DNA from 3 places in the Mesorhizobium sp. B2-2-4 genome. Region 3 is predicted to be linked to each of the others. Evidence: predicted binding sites of a transcription regulator. Region 3 holds the regulator's gene; each other region holds the start of a gene.

Region 1 (5,468 bases), on a different contig from region 3:
TCATCGGCGGCGTCACCATGAAAGACTGGCCGTCATAGGCGCCATCCGGACGCTGGCCGAGGCCGGGCTTCCAGTTGGTCGCCGGGCGGATCAGGTCGGCCAGCCGTTCCAGAATGTCGATGCGCACGGCGCGGCGGCCGAGATTGCGGTAGCCGGCAAGCTTGTAGAAGGCCTTGTCGAAAGCCGGATCGATGACCACCGAGGTGCGGCCCGATGCCAGCGCATGGACGACGTCGCCGAAGCCGGGCTTGTCCTTGCCGTCGTTTTTCAGCGCCCACAGCAACGTCACCAATCCCGCGGGCGCCGGCTTGATCAGCGCCGGCACGAAGACATGATAGGCGCCGAAGCGCACGCCCAGCCGGCGCAATGCCGCGCGGCCTTCCTGGTCGAGCGACTTCATCTCCTCGGCGATGTCGCGGCGATTGATAAGGCCGAAATTCTCGACCAGCTGGAAGGCGATGCCGCGGCCGATACCCGATATCTGCTCGGCATTCTTCAAATCGACCAGCGGCTTCAGCAGGGATTCGATCTGGAAATTGACGAAGCGCTCGGCACGCGCCGCGACCTTGTCACGCGCCGGGCCGGTCAGCTGTTCATCGGCCAAAAGCACCAGGCGCGGCTTCAGCGCGTCCTCGCCGGCAACAAGCGTGCCGATCGGCGCGCCGATCCAGCGCAGCGTGCCGTCGGAACCGAGCGCGATGTCGCCATTGGCGCAGGCGCCGAAGCGTTCGGCGCGTGCCTCGAACTCCGCCGCCAGCGCCTTCTGGGCGGCCGCGCGCACGGCCTTGGCGTCTTCGCCGCCAGCGCTCTGATCGGCGGTGAAACGGAACCCCTGCAACTCGCCGACATGGTGGCCTTCGACGAGGACGGTTCCGGTTGGGCTTATTTCGGCTTCAGGCATGGTATTTTCTCTAAGGCGCCGCATGAGGACGGAAGTCCTGCGGTCTACGAAGCGTTTCGTCAACCGCTCATGCAGCGCATCCGACAATCTGTCTTCGATTTCGCGCGTCTTTTCCTGCCAGTGTGCCTGATCGGCCAGCCAGCCGGGCCGGTTCGACACGAATGTCCAGGTGCGGATCTGGGCGATGCGATGCGACAGCGTATCGATGTCGCCCTCGGTGGTGTCGGCGCGGCGCACCTGCTCGGCCATGTAATTCTCGTCGACATGGCCATGCCTGGCGAGGTCCATGTAGATCGACGCAATGAGGTCGGCGTGCTGGGCCGGCGCTATCTTGCGGTAGTCGGGGAGCGCGCAGGCCTCCCACAGCAGCGCGACGCGCCTTGCGTCGGTGGCGAGCGCCCTGATGTCCTCGTCACGCGACAGGTGCTCAAGCGCCTGCGCATCGACTGCCGGCAGCGCACGGGTCAGGCCCTCCACCGGGGCATTGGTCTCGATCGAGCGCTTCAGCGCGTCGAGGCTGGCGAAATTGAAACGCGCTGTGCGCCACTGCAGAACCTTCACGGGGTCGAAGTCGTGGCTTTCGATCTTCTTGACCAATTCCTCGTCCAGCGGGTCGACCTGGCCGGTGACGCCAAAGGTGCCGTCGCGCAGGTGCCGGCCGGCGCGCCCGGCGATCTGGCCAAGTTCGGCCGCCGTCAGGTTGCGATACTGATAGCCGTCGAACTTGCGGTTCTGGGCGAAGGCGACATGGTCGAGATCGAGGTTAAGGCCCATGCCGATGGCATCGGTGGCGACGAGATAATCGACGTCGCCCGACTGAAACAGCGCCACCTGGGCGTTGCGGGTGCGGGGCGAGAGCGCGCCAAGCACGACGGCCGCACCGCCCTGCTGGCGGCGGATCAGTTCGGCGATGGCATAGACCTCGTCGGCGGAGAAGGCGACGATCGCTGTGCGCCGGGGCAAGCGGGTCAGCTTCTTCGAACCGGCATAGGCCAGATGTGACAGCCGCGGTCGTGTCACCACCGAGACGCCTTTCAACAGGCGCTGCAAGATGCCGTGCATGGTGGCGGCGCCGAGCAGCAGCGTCTCCTGGCGGCCGCGCAGATGCAGGATGCGGTCGGTGAAGATGTGGCCGCGCTCGAGGTCCCCGGCAAGCTGCACCTCGTCGATGGCGACGAAGGCGGCATCGGTCTCGCGCGGCATGGCTTCGACGGTACAGACCGAATATCTGGCGCCTGGCGGCTGGATCTTCTCCTCGCCGGTGATGAGCGCCACCTTGTGGGCACCGACCTTTTCGCAGACGCGGGTATAGACCTCTCGCGCCAAGAGCCTGAGCGGCAGGCCGATGATGCCGCTTTCATGCGCCACCATGCGCTCGATGGCGAGATGGGTCTTGCCTGTGTTGGTCGGCCCAAGCACGGCAGTCACGTCGCGACCCGACAGGATCAGCGGCTCGGTGGGTTTCGGATGGATGTTCATCGGCTCGGAAATAAGGCTTTCTGGCCTCTCATTGTCGGGAGCACGCCTCGGGTGGCGCGTATGACAGGCGACACATAGGGATTTCAGGCGCGAAGCGAAAGCGGAATGTTCCGCTGGCGGCTCGAAGCCGCCTTCGTCAAGCTTCGGTTCGGCTGCTGATTAAGGGTTGGAACGAGTCTGGAACGAATCGGCGACGAATCGCTGACTCGCCCGGATTCATGTTTTGTTCACGGCTAGATGTGGAGTTGTGGCTGATGATTCTCACCACATGCTGAATCACGGAATTGGCCCGTTTCATGCTAGGCGAGAGCCGCCGTTAACTTTCGCCGGCAAAGCCGTGTGGCAGCCCGCCTTGCTTCATCCAAGCTTATGAAATTGTTGAACTTTCTTAATAGAAATTAACAGTTTGACAGGCGATTGCGACTGCTCTCGTTAACATTGCGGCCAAACATGGAACGAAAGGGCGACGAATCGGCGATGTCGGGATTTTCCCTGTTTGTTCACGACAAGATGTAGTGTTGCGCACAGGTTTTCCACCGACAATGCACAGCTTGTCCAGGTAGTTTTGCACAATACCCGCTGCCGCCATTAACCTTTGCGTGCCGGATTGGAACAGCAGACCGACAGCCGTCATCGGACGGCGTCACGGACATCCGAAGCGGATGGCGAACGAGCCCCCTTTCAATCGGCACCGGGAAGCCGGCAGCCCGGCGAGACCTCAGGCGAAGTACTGGCCGCCATTGGCGGTGATGGTCGATCCCGTGATGAAGCCGGCGTCCTCGGAGGCGAGGAAGACGACGCAGCGCGCGATCTCCTCCGGCTCGCCGAGGCGCCCGACCGGGATTTGCGGGATGATGCGTTCGTTGAGCACCTTCTCGTCGATCGCCCGGACCATTTCGGTGGCGATATAGCCTGGGCAGATGATGTTGACGGTGATGCCCGCGCGGGCTCCTTCCTGGGCCAGAGCCTTCGAGAAACCGATGTCGCCGGCCTTGGCCGCGGAGTAGTTGACCTGGCCGGCCTGGCCCTTCTGGCCATTGATGGAGGAGATGGTGATGACGCGGCCGAACTTGCGGTCGCGCATGCCGCTCCACAGCGGATGCGTCATGTTGAAAACGCCGGAGAGATTGGTGTCGATGACCTCCTTCCACTGCTCACGCGTCAGCTTGTGGAACATTGCGTCGCGCGTGATGCCGGCATTGTTGACCAGCACCGCGACCGGGCCCAGATCGGCCTCGACCTGCTTGATGCCGGCGGCGCAGGCGTCGTAGTCGGCGACCGACCATTTGTAGGTCTTGATGCCGGTTGTGGCCGTGAACTTGCTCGCCGCCTCATCATTGCCGGCGTAGTTGGCGGCAACCGAATAGCCGGCTTCCTTCAGCGCCATCGATATTGCCGCGCCGATGCCGCGCGATCCGCCCGTGACGATTGCAACCTTGGTCATGCGCTCCCTCCCTTTGGTTGGGAGAGTGAACAGGGAGTAGCGAATGACGAGCAGGGATCAGATATCCCATTGCGCCGACGCCGTTCTTCCCTATTCGCTACTCCCCATTCACTTCTCTTTTAGAGCGCTTCGACGCACATGGCGACGCCCATGCCGCCGCCGATGCACAGGGTGGAGAGACCCTTCTTGGCACCTCTTCGGCGCATCTCGTGGACCAGCGTGTTGAAAATGCGCGCGCCAGAGGCGCCGATCGGATGACCGATGGCGATGGCGCCGCCATTGACGTTGACGATCGAGGGATCCCAGCCCATGTCCTTGTTGACCGCGCAGGCCTGCGCGGCGAAAGCCTCGTTGGCCTCGATCAGGTCGAGATCGCCGACCGACCAGCCGGCCTTTTCCAGCGCTTTTCGCGAGGCGGGAATCGGACCGGTGCCCATGATCGCCGGGTCAACGCCCGCGGTCGCCCAGGAGACGATGCGCGCCAGCGGGGTGATGCCCCGCCTGGCAGCTTCCGCTTCGCTCATCAAAAGCGCGCCGGCGGCGCCGTCGTTGATGCCGGAGGCATTGGCGGCGGTCACAGTGCCGTCCTTGTCGAAGGCCGGCTTCAGTTTGGTCATGGCATCCAGCGTCGCGCCATGGCGGATGTATTCGTCCTGGTCGACAATTGTATCGCCCTTCTTGCCCTTGATGGTGAAGGCGACGATCTCGTCCTTGAACCGGCCGGCCTTCTGCGCGGCCTCGGCCTTGTTCTGCGAGGCCAGCGCGAACTGGTCCTGGTCCTCGCGGGTGATCTGGAACTGGCGGGCGACGTTCTCGGCCGTGTTGCCCATGTGATAGCCATTAAAGGCATCCCACAGTCCATCCTTGATCATGGTGTCGATCATCTTGTAGTCGCCCATCTTGACGCCAGCGCGCAGATGCTGGGCGTGCGGCGACATCGACATCGATTCCTGGCCGCCGGCGACAACCACCTTGGCATCGCCGGTGGCGATCTGCTGCATGCCGAGCGCGATGGCGCGCAGGCCCGAGCCGCACACCTGGTTGAGGCCCCAGGCGGTGGTCTCCCTGGGCAGCCCGGCGAGGATCGAAGCCTGGCGGGCGGGGTTCTGCCCTTGGGCCGCGGTCAGCACCTGGCCAAGAATGACCTCGTCGACTTCGGCCGCCTCGACGCCGGCGCGCGACAACAATTCCCTTACGACGACGGCGCCAAGCTCGTGAGCCGGGGTGGCGGCGAAAGCGCCGTTGAAGGAACCGACCGGTGTGCGCGCCGCGCTGGCGACGACGATGGCATTGGAAGCGGGCATTCTGTTCTCCAAACTTCAAGCTGATGTTCTGTCATTGAAGACTTTTCTTGCCCTTTCCCAACCCCGAGTCAAACCGGAAATCGGCAGGGCACCCATGCGTCGCAAGCAAGCTGCGCATGGCCGCGACATCAAGCTGTCCGCTGCTGCGCAGCATATTTCACCGGCCATGCAGCGATAATTAATCCCGCACTGCACAAACTGCTTGGAATTGTGACGCTTTTGCGCATATCCTTTGAACGGGCGCAATCGTTACCGGCGGCTTACTCAGGCGCGCCGGTGTCCGGGGAGGATGCAGATGGCTGCGAAAGACGATCCGATCGTCATCAAGAAATATGCCAAT
Region 2 (5,468 bases), on a different contig from region 3:
GCTGCACGAGGATGCGCGCGGCGGCGGCGTTGAACTCCTGGGTGACGACCACGACCGGCGCCTTGCCTTCCAGCCGGCGCATGACGCGTTGCAGCGCATCGATCTCCTGAAGCTTCGCTGCGTCCATATCGACGATGATCGCCCCGAGATCGGCCTCCTGGACCTCGCCGCGAAGTTCGGTGATATTCTTGTCCACCGTCGAGAGCTGGATGATCTCCGAGGCGGCAAACGCCGTCCGGGTGTCCTGCGCGAAGGTTCTGTCCGTCGATATGAGCAGGATTTTCCTGATCTTGATGCCGTTTGCCATTTATTGTCAGCCTGTGATCTCGGATCAATTGTCGGCGCTGGCTTGCGATGCCTTGGCGCTGGCCGCCTGCTCGGCGGTGGCGGGTTCCGTGCTGCCGCGCTGGGCAGGCACGAGAAGCCTGGTGTTCTGGACGCCGTATTTCCAGGGATCGACCATCTGCATGACGGTGTTGGCGGCCTGGGCCTCCCCGGCGCCGCTGGTCACGCCTTCGCTGCGCACATAGTCGTCGCTCGTGCAGCCGGCGGTGAAGCCGGCAAGCAGCAAGGCGACGCTCGAGCTCAAGACCATCCGCATGGCTTCAGTCCTTCGGCAGGTCGAGGAAATGCCCGACTTTGGTGGCGGGAGCGGCACGCGCGGCGCTGCCGTCAGCCAGCGCCAGCGCGCGATTGGTGTCCGACGCCCTCACCTCCTCGGTGTTGTTGAGGAAATAGTCGACATTGCTGGCAGGCTGCGTGCCATCGGTCGGCTCGGCCATTTTCTTCGACGGATCCACCGGCTTGACAAGGTAAGGCGTGACGATGATCACCAGGTCCGTCTCGCGCCGCTGGTAGGATTTCGACGAGAACAGGGCCCCGAGCACCGGCATCTTGCCGAGGCCCGGTATGCGCGAGGTGGTGATGTCGTTCTGCGACTGCAGCAGCCCCGCGATCATGAAGCTCTGGCCGTTCTTCAGGTCGACCGACGTCCTGGCGCGGCGCACGATGAAGCCGGGCACCGAGATGCTGCCGATATTGTAGGAAGCCGACGCGTCGATCGAGGAGACTTCCGGCGCGATGTCGAGGCTGACCAGCCCGTCCTTCAGAACGGTGGGCGTGAAATCCAGGCTGACGCCGTACTTCTTGTAGCTGACGGAAATCTTGCCGTTGTCTTCGGAAACCGGGATCGGAAACTCGCCGCCGGCCAGGAAGCTCGCCGTCTCGCCGGACCGGGCGATCAGGTTCGGCTCGGCCAGCCGACGAGCCAGGCCGCGCTCTTCCAGTGCCTTGATGGCGATGTCGATGGAAACGCCGTTCGACAGCAGCTTGCCGATGATCTCGCCGGTCCCCGCCGGCTCAATGGTGCCGGGAGCAATCGTAACGTCGCGTCCGCCCATGCCATAAGCGAAATTGGCACTGTATTTGGCGCCGAGATCCTGCCCCGCCTGGCGGTTGATCTCGACGAAGCGAACATTGAGCTGGACCTGCTGCGAGGACGAGATGTTGACCGAATTGATCACCTCCTCATTGCCGGAGAAGCGGGTGGCGATCTTGTTTGCCTTTTCGGCGGCGACCGCGTCATCCGCCTCGCCCGACAGCACGACGCGGCCATTGGCGGAGCCGACCTTGATCTTGGCGTCCGGCACGCTGGCGCGGATCGTGTCGGCCAACTGGTCGGTATCGAGCGTCACTTCGATGTCGACGGTGCCGACGAGCTGCTTGTTCTCGTCGAACAGGGCAATGCCAGTGGTGCCGAGATTGTTGCCCAGCACATAGAAGGATTTGTCGGTCAGCGGGTTGACGTTGGCGATCTCCGGATCGCCGATGACGATCTGGTAGAAGGCCGCGCTCGTCATGATCGTCTTTGGCTTGCCCTTGGCGACCTTGATCGAGGCGTTCTTGGTCGCCGAGACATAGACGATGTCGTTGTCCGCCCTGGCCGGGCCGGCGAAGATGCCGGCCGCCGCCATCGTCACCGCCATCGCCACGGCCCGCGCGAAGTGCAACCGGCATGCCATTCGATATTGAAGTTGCCTGAACATTGTTCCCGTCCCGTCCGGTCCCCACCGGTCCTGCTCTGGTCCCACTCAGGAACCGGATATTCCTATTTCTGGTCCCGCGCAGGAACCTGATATTCCTCGGCCGTGGTTCCACGCGTCACGATGACCGTCTTGAATTTCGGCTTCTCCGGCTCCTTTGCCACGGCGTCGAACAGCGAGCCGGCTGCGGCCTGCGCCTTGCCCGCCACCGATCCGCCAAAGGAGGAGATGGTGGTCACACCGTCCTTGCCCTCGCCGCCCTCGCTGGCGGAGCGAAGCGACAGCGACAGCGTGCCGACAGTGCGGGCCAGCGCCACTTTCTGCGCGCCTTCGGTGGTCACCTCGATGGTTATGGAATTGGCCACCTGCGGCGTCGTTTGGCGCTCGTCGGCGCCCTGCCCGACGCTCAGCACCTTCGCGTCGGCAACGACGATCTCTGAGGTGATGGTCGAACCGGCGGCGCCTTGCGCATTCTTGGCCACTTCCTGGATTTCGCCGGCATCGCGCGTCAGCACGACATCGACCCGATCGCCCGGCGTGACGAAGCCGCCGACGCCCGCGATCTCGTCGGTGCGGATGGTGACGGCCCGCATGCCGGGCGTCAGCATGTTGGAGAGCGTGGCGCGGCCATTCGGGCCGGACAGCTTTGTAAGCAGCACCGGTTCGTTGACCTCGATCGGCGACAGCACCACGCGGTTGCCGTCCCCGAGCAGTCCATCGATGGTGGCGAAGGCGCCCTGCGGCAGCGAATCCTGCGGCCACGGAATTTCGCTGAGTTTCGCGCGGTCGAGATCCATGCCGTATCGCAACGGTGCATTCGCCACCACGATGGTCTTGAATTCGACCGTCGGCGCGGCGGGCGCCGCGATCGACGCGGTTTTCTCCTCGGCGTCGGCCCTGGCCTGGCGCTTGACCCAGAAATCCGCGGCAAAGATCGAGATCGCGCCGAAAACGGCGGCGATGCCGATCATCGTTATGGCCTTGCCCCTCACGCCCAAACCCCTGATGCCCGTAGTTTCTTGTTATGTTGGCTCACGCTAGGCGGCATTGTTAAAGAATCAGGAATCTTCTCGCTGGCTATCCGCCTGATTTCCGCCGGCTTGGTTATCGAATGGTTTTAGGATAAGAGGGGGTTAATCCCCGAACGTAACAGGAACCTCCGTCGCTTGGCGCTGAAAAGCGTGGCAGTATCGGCGGGTGATTCGCAGCTTGGGCTCTATGGCAGGCATGGACGACAACAACGATCTTTTCGGCAATCTGGAGAAGCAGCCGCAACCGGTTCGCACACCGGCGCGTCCGGCCGATCCGCTGGTGCAGGCGGCAGCCAAGCGTCCGGCGGCGGCGTCTCGTGACGGCTCAGAGGGCTACAGCGCCGCCGATATCGAGGTACTCGAAGGCCTGGAGCCGGTGCGGCGCCGTCCGGGCATGTATATTGGCGGCACCGACGACAAGGCCATGCACCATCTGTTCGCCGAGGTCATCGACAACTCGATGGACGAGGCGGTTGCCGGCCATGCCACATTCATCGATGTCGAGCTTTCGGCTGACGGCTTTCTCACCGTCACCGACAATGGCCGCGGCATTCCCGTCGATCCGCATCCGAAGTTCAAGAAGCCGGCGCTCGAAGTGATCATGACGACGCTGCATTCGGGCGGCAAGTTCGATAGCAAGGTCTATGAAACCTCGGGCGGCCTGCACGGCGTCGGCGTCTCCGTGGTCAACGCGCTGTCGGATCATCTCGAAGTCGAAGTCGCGCGCGGACGGCAACTTTACCGGCAGCGCTTCTCGCGCGGCATCCCGGTCAGCGGCCTCGAGCACCTTGGCGAAGTTCACAACCGGCGCGGCACCAGGACCCGCTTCCATCCCGACGAGCAGATTTTCGGCAAGGGTGCCGCGTTCGAGCCGGCGCGGCTCTACCGCATGACACGCTCGAAGGCCTATCTGTTCGGCGGCGTCGAAATCCGATGGACCTGCGATCCTTCGCTGATCAAGGAAAAGGACACCACTCCGGCCAAGGCCGAATTCCATTTTCCCGGCGGCCTCAAGGACTATCTGAAAGCGTCGCTCGGCGACGAATTCCAGGTAACGCGCGAAATCTTCGCCGGCAAGAGCGACAGGCAAGGCGGCCATGGCTCGCTGGAATGGGCGGTGACCTGGTTCGGCGGCGACGGCTTCATCAACTCCTACTGCAACACCATCCCGACCGGCGAAGGCGGCACCCACGAGGCCGGCTTCCGCAACGTCTTGACGCGCGGCCTGCGCGCCTATGCCGACCTCGTCGGCAACAAGCGCGCCTCGATCGTCACTTCGGAAGACGTCATGATCTCGGCGGCGGGCATGCTGTCGGTGTTCATCCGCGAGCCTGAATTCGTCGGCCAGACCAAGGACAGGCTGGCGACGATCGAGGCGATCCGCATCGTCGAGACCGCGATCCGCGACCCGTTCGACCATTGGCTGGCCGACAATCCGCAGGAAGCGTCGAAGCTGCTCGAATGGGTTATCGCACGCGCCGACGAGCGGGTACGACGCCGCCAGGAAAAGGAAGTGTCGCGCAAGAGTGCGGTGCGCAAGCTGCGCCTGCCGGGCAAGCTTGCCGATTGCACGCAGAATGCGGCCGCCGGCGCCGAACTCTTCATCGTCGAAGGCGATTCGGCCGGCGGCTCGGCCAAGCAGGCTCGTGACCGCGCCAGCCAGGCGGTGCTGCCGCTGCGCGGCAAGATTCTCAACGTCGCCAGCGCCGGCAACGACAAGCTGGCCGCCAACCAGCAGATTTCCGATCTGATCCAGGCGCTTGGTTGCGGCACGCGGTCGAAATACCGCGACGAGGATCTTCGCTACGACCGCGTCATCATCATGACCGACGCCGACGTCGACGGCGCTCACATCGCCTCGCTGCTGATCACCTTCTTCTACCAGGAGATGCCGAACCTGGTTCGCGGCGGACATCTCTACCTGGCGGTGCCGCCGCTCTATTCGATCCGGCAGGGCGGCAAGGTCGCCTATGCGCGTGACGACGCGCACAAGGACGAATTGCTGCGCACCGAGTTCACCGGGCGCGGCAAGGTCGAGATCGGTCGCTTCAAGGGCCTGGGCGAAATGATGGCCGCGCAGCTCAAGGAGACAACCATGGATCCGAGGAAGCGTACGCTGCTCCGCGTCGATGTGATCGATGCCGAGGCCGCCACCAAGGACGCGGTCGATGCGCTGATGGGCACCAAGCCGGAGGCTCGTTTCCGGTTCATCCAGGAACGCGCCGAATTCGCGGAAACGGAAGTGCTGGATATCTGAGCGCAGGCCGGTCGATCAAGGCTTGCGGAGACGCGCGTGTGAGCTGGCAACGGCTGAAAGACTATTTCGAAGCGGCTCTTGCCGGGCTGACACAGCCGACCCGGTCGGACTGGATCTTCGCCTTGCGCACGGTCTCGG
Region 3 (5,468 bases):
ATGCTCTTCCTGCGCACCTCTGCCATGTCGACGTCGTTCCAGACATCGAGCGCCCCTTTGAGCGCGCGCATCGACAGCACAGGCTGCGTGCCGCAGAGAAACCGGCGGATGCCTGTGCCGGCAGCAAAACCCTGTTCGAAGGCGAATGGCCGCGCATGGCCCCACCAGCCGCTGAGCGGCTGGCGGACATCGCCATGGTGGCGCTCGGCCGCGTAGATGAAGGCCGGGGCACCCGGGCCGCCATTGAGATATTTGTAGGTGCAGCCAACGGCGAAATCGGCATTCGAACGGTCGAGCTCGACGGGCAAGGCGCCGGCGGTATGGCAGAGATCCCAGACAATCAGCGCGCCGGCATCATGTGCCGTCCGCGTCAGCGCGGCCATGTCGCGTAACTGCCCGGATTTGTAGTTGACGTGGTTGACCAGGATGACCGCGACCCGCTCGTCGATCAGTTCTTCTATGGTCGGCGCATCGACACCCTCGAGCCGCAGCACCGTGCCCGGCCGCGTCGAGGCAACGCCTTCGGCCATATAGAGATCGGTCGGAAAGCTGTCCCCCTCGGCGATGATGACTGACCTGTCCGGCCGCATCCCGAGTGCCGCATGCAGCACCTTGTAGATGTTGATCGAGGTGGTATCGCAGACCACCGTCTGGCCGGCGGCGGCCCCGATCAGGCGCCCGAGTTGGTCGCCGAGTTCGACCGGCATGTCGAACCAGCCGGCGGTGTTCCAGGCGCGGATGAGATCCTGCGCCCACTCCTGCGTGGCGGCCTTCTGCAGCTCGCCGAACACGGCTGGCGAAGCGGCGCCCAGCGAATTGCCGTCGAGATAGATCACCCCCTGGGGCAAGGTGAAGCGGTCACGCATGGCACGCAGCGGATCCGCGGTGTCCATTGCCTCGATCGCTGCGAGATCGGGAATTTTGCTCATGGTCGCGATGTTCCTCGGTGAGAAGAGCGCCCTGGAAACGGGCCGGCTGTTTTGCCGCCCGGGCAAGGGCTGGCCGCATAGAGGCGCAAGAACAGGGTGAACGCCCGGTTCGATCTTTGCTCGATTTCCGCCCGAGGCAGTTCCTCGAGCACCCCAACGATCCGGCGAACCTGGAGATCGCCGATCAAAAGACTGATGTAGATGTCGGCGGCTTCGGCAGGATCGTCACAGGCGATCGGGCCGGCCCGACTTGCGGTTCGAAGCAGGTCGCCAACAAGCGGCATTATGGTATTGCGGCCGAATTGCGCGATCGATTGGCCAAGCGTGCCTGTATCGTTGACGTCGCCGGCCGCGGCGCGATTGAGCGCCACCGCCTTGTCGCCCGTCACGAGGGTCAGCAGGACTGGCCCGAGCAAGTTCAGGGTTTCGAGCGGATCGCGCGCCTGGTGAAGGGCGTCCTCCAGCAGCTTCCTTGCCTCTCCCGCATTGGCTTCGATCAAGGATCGAAACAGGGTCTGCTTGTTGCCGTACCAGTTGTAGAGGGTTTCGTTCGAGGCCGATGCCCGCTTGGCGATAGCAAGCAGGGAGGCGCTCTTGTAGCCGGCTTCCCGGAGCACCGCATAGGCGGCCTCCTCTATCCGTTCGCGTCGCGCGGCCTGCTTCGGCGTGGTCATTGGTGTTCCTCTTCGAAAACCGTACATTATTATACGGTTTCGTCAAGCGAACGAACGAACGCAGCCCGTCGCGACCAGTGGTGGTGTCTGGCCGTTTTCCGGCGGAAGTTGGCATTTTGGTTTCGTTTCGTTCACGAGCCGCAGGGGTTTCTAATCCGCCCAAACGCACCCCGCACCTGCCGGTCACCCAGCTTGCAGGCTTGTGCCAAGAGTGGAGACCGGTCGGGCCACAGGCCATTAACCAAAATAGTTTCAAAGGGCCCGGGAGCGCATTGACGACGGACCGCGCTGGCAGGATGCTGGCTGCGGGAGGGCATTTCGTTTCCGTCGCCTTAACAAATTCATTAAACTTTAAATGGTTGCGGAACACAACTGGAACAGATAGTGTTTGTTCTGGGTTTGTTTTCTGATTCTGGTTCCAGACCCTTCGTGCAATGCCTTTGGGGGCCGCCATGCTCACGCGCAAGCAACATGAACTCTTGATGTTCATCCATGAACGGCTGAAGGAAAGCGGCATTCCGCCGTCCTTCGACGAGATGAAGGAAGCGCTGGACCTCGCCTCCAAGTCGGGAATTCATCGGCTGATCACGGCGTTGGAGGAGCGCGGCTTCATTCGCCGCCTGCCCAACCGGGCGCGCGCGCTGGAGGTGCTGCGCCTGCCGGACTCGATCGCGCCGGGTCTTAACGCGGCAAAGAAGTTCTCCCCGAGCGTCATCCAGGGCAGCCTCGGACAGGGCAGCAGCCCTAGCCGGCAGATCAAGCCGGCGACGTCTTCGCGTCTGCCCGCTGCCGGCAATGACGACGACGCGGTTTCAGCGGTGTCGATCCCGGTCATGGGTCGCATCGCAGCGGGTGTGCCGATCGACGCCATCCAGCATCAGACGCATTCCATTTCAGTGCCGCCTGACATGATCATGGGCGGCGAACACTATGCGCTGGAGGTCAAGGGCGATTCGATGATCGAGGCCGGCATTTTCGACGGCGACACGGTCATCATCCGCAATGCCGACACCGCAAGTCCCGGCGAGATCATCGTGGCCCTGGTGGACGAGGAGGAAGCAACGCTGAAGCGCTTCCGCCGAAAGGGTGCTTCGATTGCGCTCGAGGCTGCCAATCCGGCCTATGAAACACGTATTTTCGGACCGGACAGGGTCAAGGTGCAAGGCAAGCTGGTCGGCCTGATCAGGCGCTACTGAGCGGGGTCGGCGGTGGGCTTTTCGGGTTTACGGTAAGGCGGCAGTCCCCTTGCCTCGCGTGAGAATTTCCGCTGTTCGTGCCAGGGCCGATATGGCCTGTCGACGGCAAAGCTGACCCGTGCCGGTGCCGTCGCCGATTGCTGGTCGAAGAAGACGGCGGCACTTCCCTTGCGAGCGAGCTGCCGCTTGGTGATGACGAGAACCAGCGGATTGTGGCAGGGATCGTAGCCCGCGGGGTCGTTGATGACGATCAGATCCGCATAGGAGCAGGCCCTCCAGGCGTCCTTGCGATCCTCCACCTGCGCGATGATCGCCCCCGAGGTATGCCGGGCCATGCACAGGCCCGTGAAGCAATAGAAAGGCGCTCCCGCCGGAAGTTGCGCGGGATCGAAGATGTCGAACTGTCGGTCTCCGCTGTCGAACAGTTCCGGCGCAACGATGGTTTCGGACTTCAGCGCGCGTTTCCAATTATCGACGGTGAATTCGTTCGGGCGCGCCCGGTTGATCGCGAGCTCGCCGCCGCCGATCGGCAACGCCACCAGGCGGGCATCCTCCGAAATCAGCACGTCCGGCGTGCGCGTGTCCGAGACGGTCAACAGGCCGGCGAGCGCGAAGGGAAGTGCCGCCAGCCGCAGCCATGTCGTGGCCATCGTCGCGATGACCAGGGCGATCGCCACCAGAAGGACGGATTGCTGCGAAATCAACCCGACCGCGTCGACCGGCGAGCGTTGCGAGATCCATCCTGATATGGCGATCATCGCGGTCAGTCCCTTGCCCATCAGATAAAGGGATGGTCCATCGAACCCGAACGGCATCAGCAGCGCGCTGGCAACCGCAAGGAACATCACGACCGAAACGATCGGCATGACGGCAAGATTGGCGAACAGGCTGAGCGGCGACACGCGCTGGAAATGCCAGATGGCGAAAAGCGCCGTGGCGCTTCCCGCGATAATCGAGGTCATCGCCAGCCCACCTGTCGCCAGCAGCAATTTTCGCGTCAGCAGGCCAGGCAAGGTCCGTTGCGGCGGCGGGGTCCGCGCTTTGTCGGCTTTGCGATCCGACCAGCCGGCATAGGCGCCGACCAGGGCCGCGGTGGCGGCGAAGGACATCTGGAAGCTCGGCCCTACCACCTCGTGCGGCGACACCACGATGACGGCGATCGCCGAAATAGCCAGATTGCGCATGGTGAGTGCCGCCCGATCGAACAGAACGGCGATCAGCATCACCGCCAGCATGATGAAGCTGCGTTCGGCGGCGACAACGACGCCCGAAATGACGAGGTAGGCGGCGATGGAGAAAAGTGCCGCCGCGGCCGCGTATTTCTTGACCGGCCGGCGGGAGGAAAAATTCGGGAACAGCGCGAAGCCGCCACGCAGCAGACCCGTGACCGTGCCGGCGACCAGCGCCATGTGCAGCCCGGAAATTGAGATGATGTGGTAGATGCCGGTGCGTCGCATCGCTTCATTGATCTCGTCGGGAATCCCGGCGCGCACACCCACGATCAGCGCCGCGGCGATCTCGCCCTCGGCGCCGCCGATGCTGCCCCTGATATGGTCGGCAATGCTTTCGCGAGCACTCTCGATGGCGGCTGAAAGGGCGGCCCACAGCGGCCTGTCATCGGCTGAGACGATTTTGGGGTTGCCGAGAAAGAAGCCGCTGGCGCCTATGCCGGCGAAGTAGCTGTCGAAGGAAAAGTCGTAGCTGTCCGGCCGCACCGGTCCGGTCGGCGGCAACAGCCTGGCATAGCCGGTCACGAGCGAACCGGCCGTCACTTCAGCCGGCACCTTGCGTGCCGAAAGGCGAACGCGCTCCGGCGCGTAGAGTAGTTTCGGCCGCGCGGTCGATGTCACATCGATGGTCAGCCGGATGCGCCCGGTCTCCATCTGGTCGACCGAAACGACGCGGCCGGTGATTTGCGTGGAGATTTCCGAGCCCAGCATCCGCGTTCCCGCTCGCCACGTCTCGACTTTGCCGGCGAGCATGCCGAGCGCGCACAACAGCGCCGCCATGAAGCACAGATGCGTTTTCGGCCATGAGCGTGAAACGAGCGCGCACAGCGACATCAGGATCGCGACCGCGACAGGCTTGGCAAAGCCCGGCTCCGCCGCCAGCGAAAAATAGGCGATCGATCCGCATGCCAGGAACACCGGCACGAGCAGGAAGGCTATGCCCCGATCGAGTTCGAGCTCGGACGCTCTGGCCACGCCGTTGCGCAGACGAGGCCATGAAGCACGGCCGAACTCACGGCGCAGACGCACGGCCGCGCCGGCTGCGGGAATGCCGGGCGGCGTGGAAACATCCGCCGGCGGCGACTTGCTCGGCTGCTGTAGGGGCGACAACGCCAGCGGCAATGAGGCGGGCGCGGGCGTGGCAAAAAAAGAGCGTTCGCTGACGCCGGCAACGACGTCCTCGCCTTCCTCCGCGCCCCTGCCCGCTCCAGCCATCGGGTCTGCCCCTTGCGCCCTCGACACCCTATGCTACATGAACGCGCGACGCGCGAAAGTGCGTGTGATCCGCACCCCGCTCCAGACGTTTCCCGAGAGTTGTATGTCCGACAAGCTTGTCACCCGTTTTGCCCCCTCGCCCACCGGCTACCTGCACATCGGCGGCGCGCGTACGGCGCTCTTCAACTGGCTCTACGCCAAGCACACCGGCGGTACGATGCTGCT

What was found. The regulator LexA, encoded in region 3, represses DNA repair genes until DNA is damaged. The targets are predictions, from matches to a motif close to TGTTCNNNNTGTGTTCNG.
Region 1: FJ959_RS00905 (helicase-related protein) is a predicted target of LexA. The motif match lies at 2,548-2,565, and genes of this name have one in related genera.
Region 2: parE (DNA topoisomerase IV subunit B) is a predicted target of LexA. The motif match lies at 3,183-3,200, and genes of this name have one in related genera.

Annotation. Positions count from the first base shown of each region.
Region 1 covers NZ_VFWB01000001.1:170,525-175,992, reverse strand. Annotated here, with positions in the region: gene FJ959_RS00905 (helicase-related protein) at 1-2,380, opposite strand, end outside; gene phbB (acetoacetyl-CoA reductase) at 3,099-3,824, opposite strand; gene FJ959_RS00895 (acetyl-CoA C-acetyltransferase) at 3,944-5,128, opposite strand; gene FJ959_RS00890 (hypothetical protein) at 5,109-5,306, shown strand; gene phaR (polyhydroxyalkanoate synthesis repressor PhaR) at 5,424-5,468, shown strand, end outside.
Region 2 covers NZ_VFWB01000017.1:50,321-55,788, forward strand. Annotated here, with positions in the region: gene FJ959_RS29490 (response regulator/pilus assembly protein) at 1-307, opposite strand, end outside; gene FJ959_RS29495 (hypothetical protein) at 332-601, opposite strand; gene FJ959_RS29500 (type II and III secretion system protein family protein) at 606-1,985, opposite strand; gene cpaB (Flp pilus assembly protein CpaB) at 2,108-3,034, opposite strand; gene parE (DNA topoisomerase IV subunit B) at 3,270-5,330, shown strand; gene FJ959_RS29515 (FUSC family protein) at 5,369-5,468, shown strand, end outside.
Region 3 covers NZ_VFWB01000011.1:165,096-170,563, forward strand. Annotated here, with positions in the region: gene kynU (kynureninase) at 1-929, opposite strand, end outside; gene FJ959_RS25750 (TetR/AcrR family transcriptional regulator C-terminal domain-containing protein) at 926-1,603, opposite strand; gene lexA (transcriptional repressor LexA) at 2,056-2,799, shown strand; gene FJ959_RS25760 (ComEC/Rec2 family competence protein) at 2,793-5,243, opposite strand; gene gltX (glutamate--tRNA ligase) at 5,347-5,468, shown strand, end outside.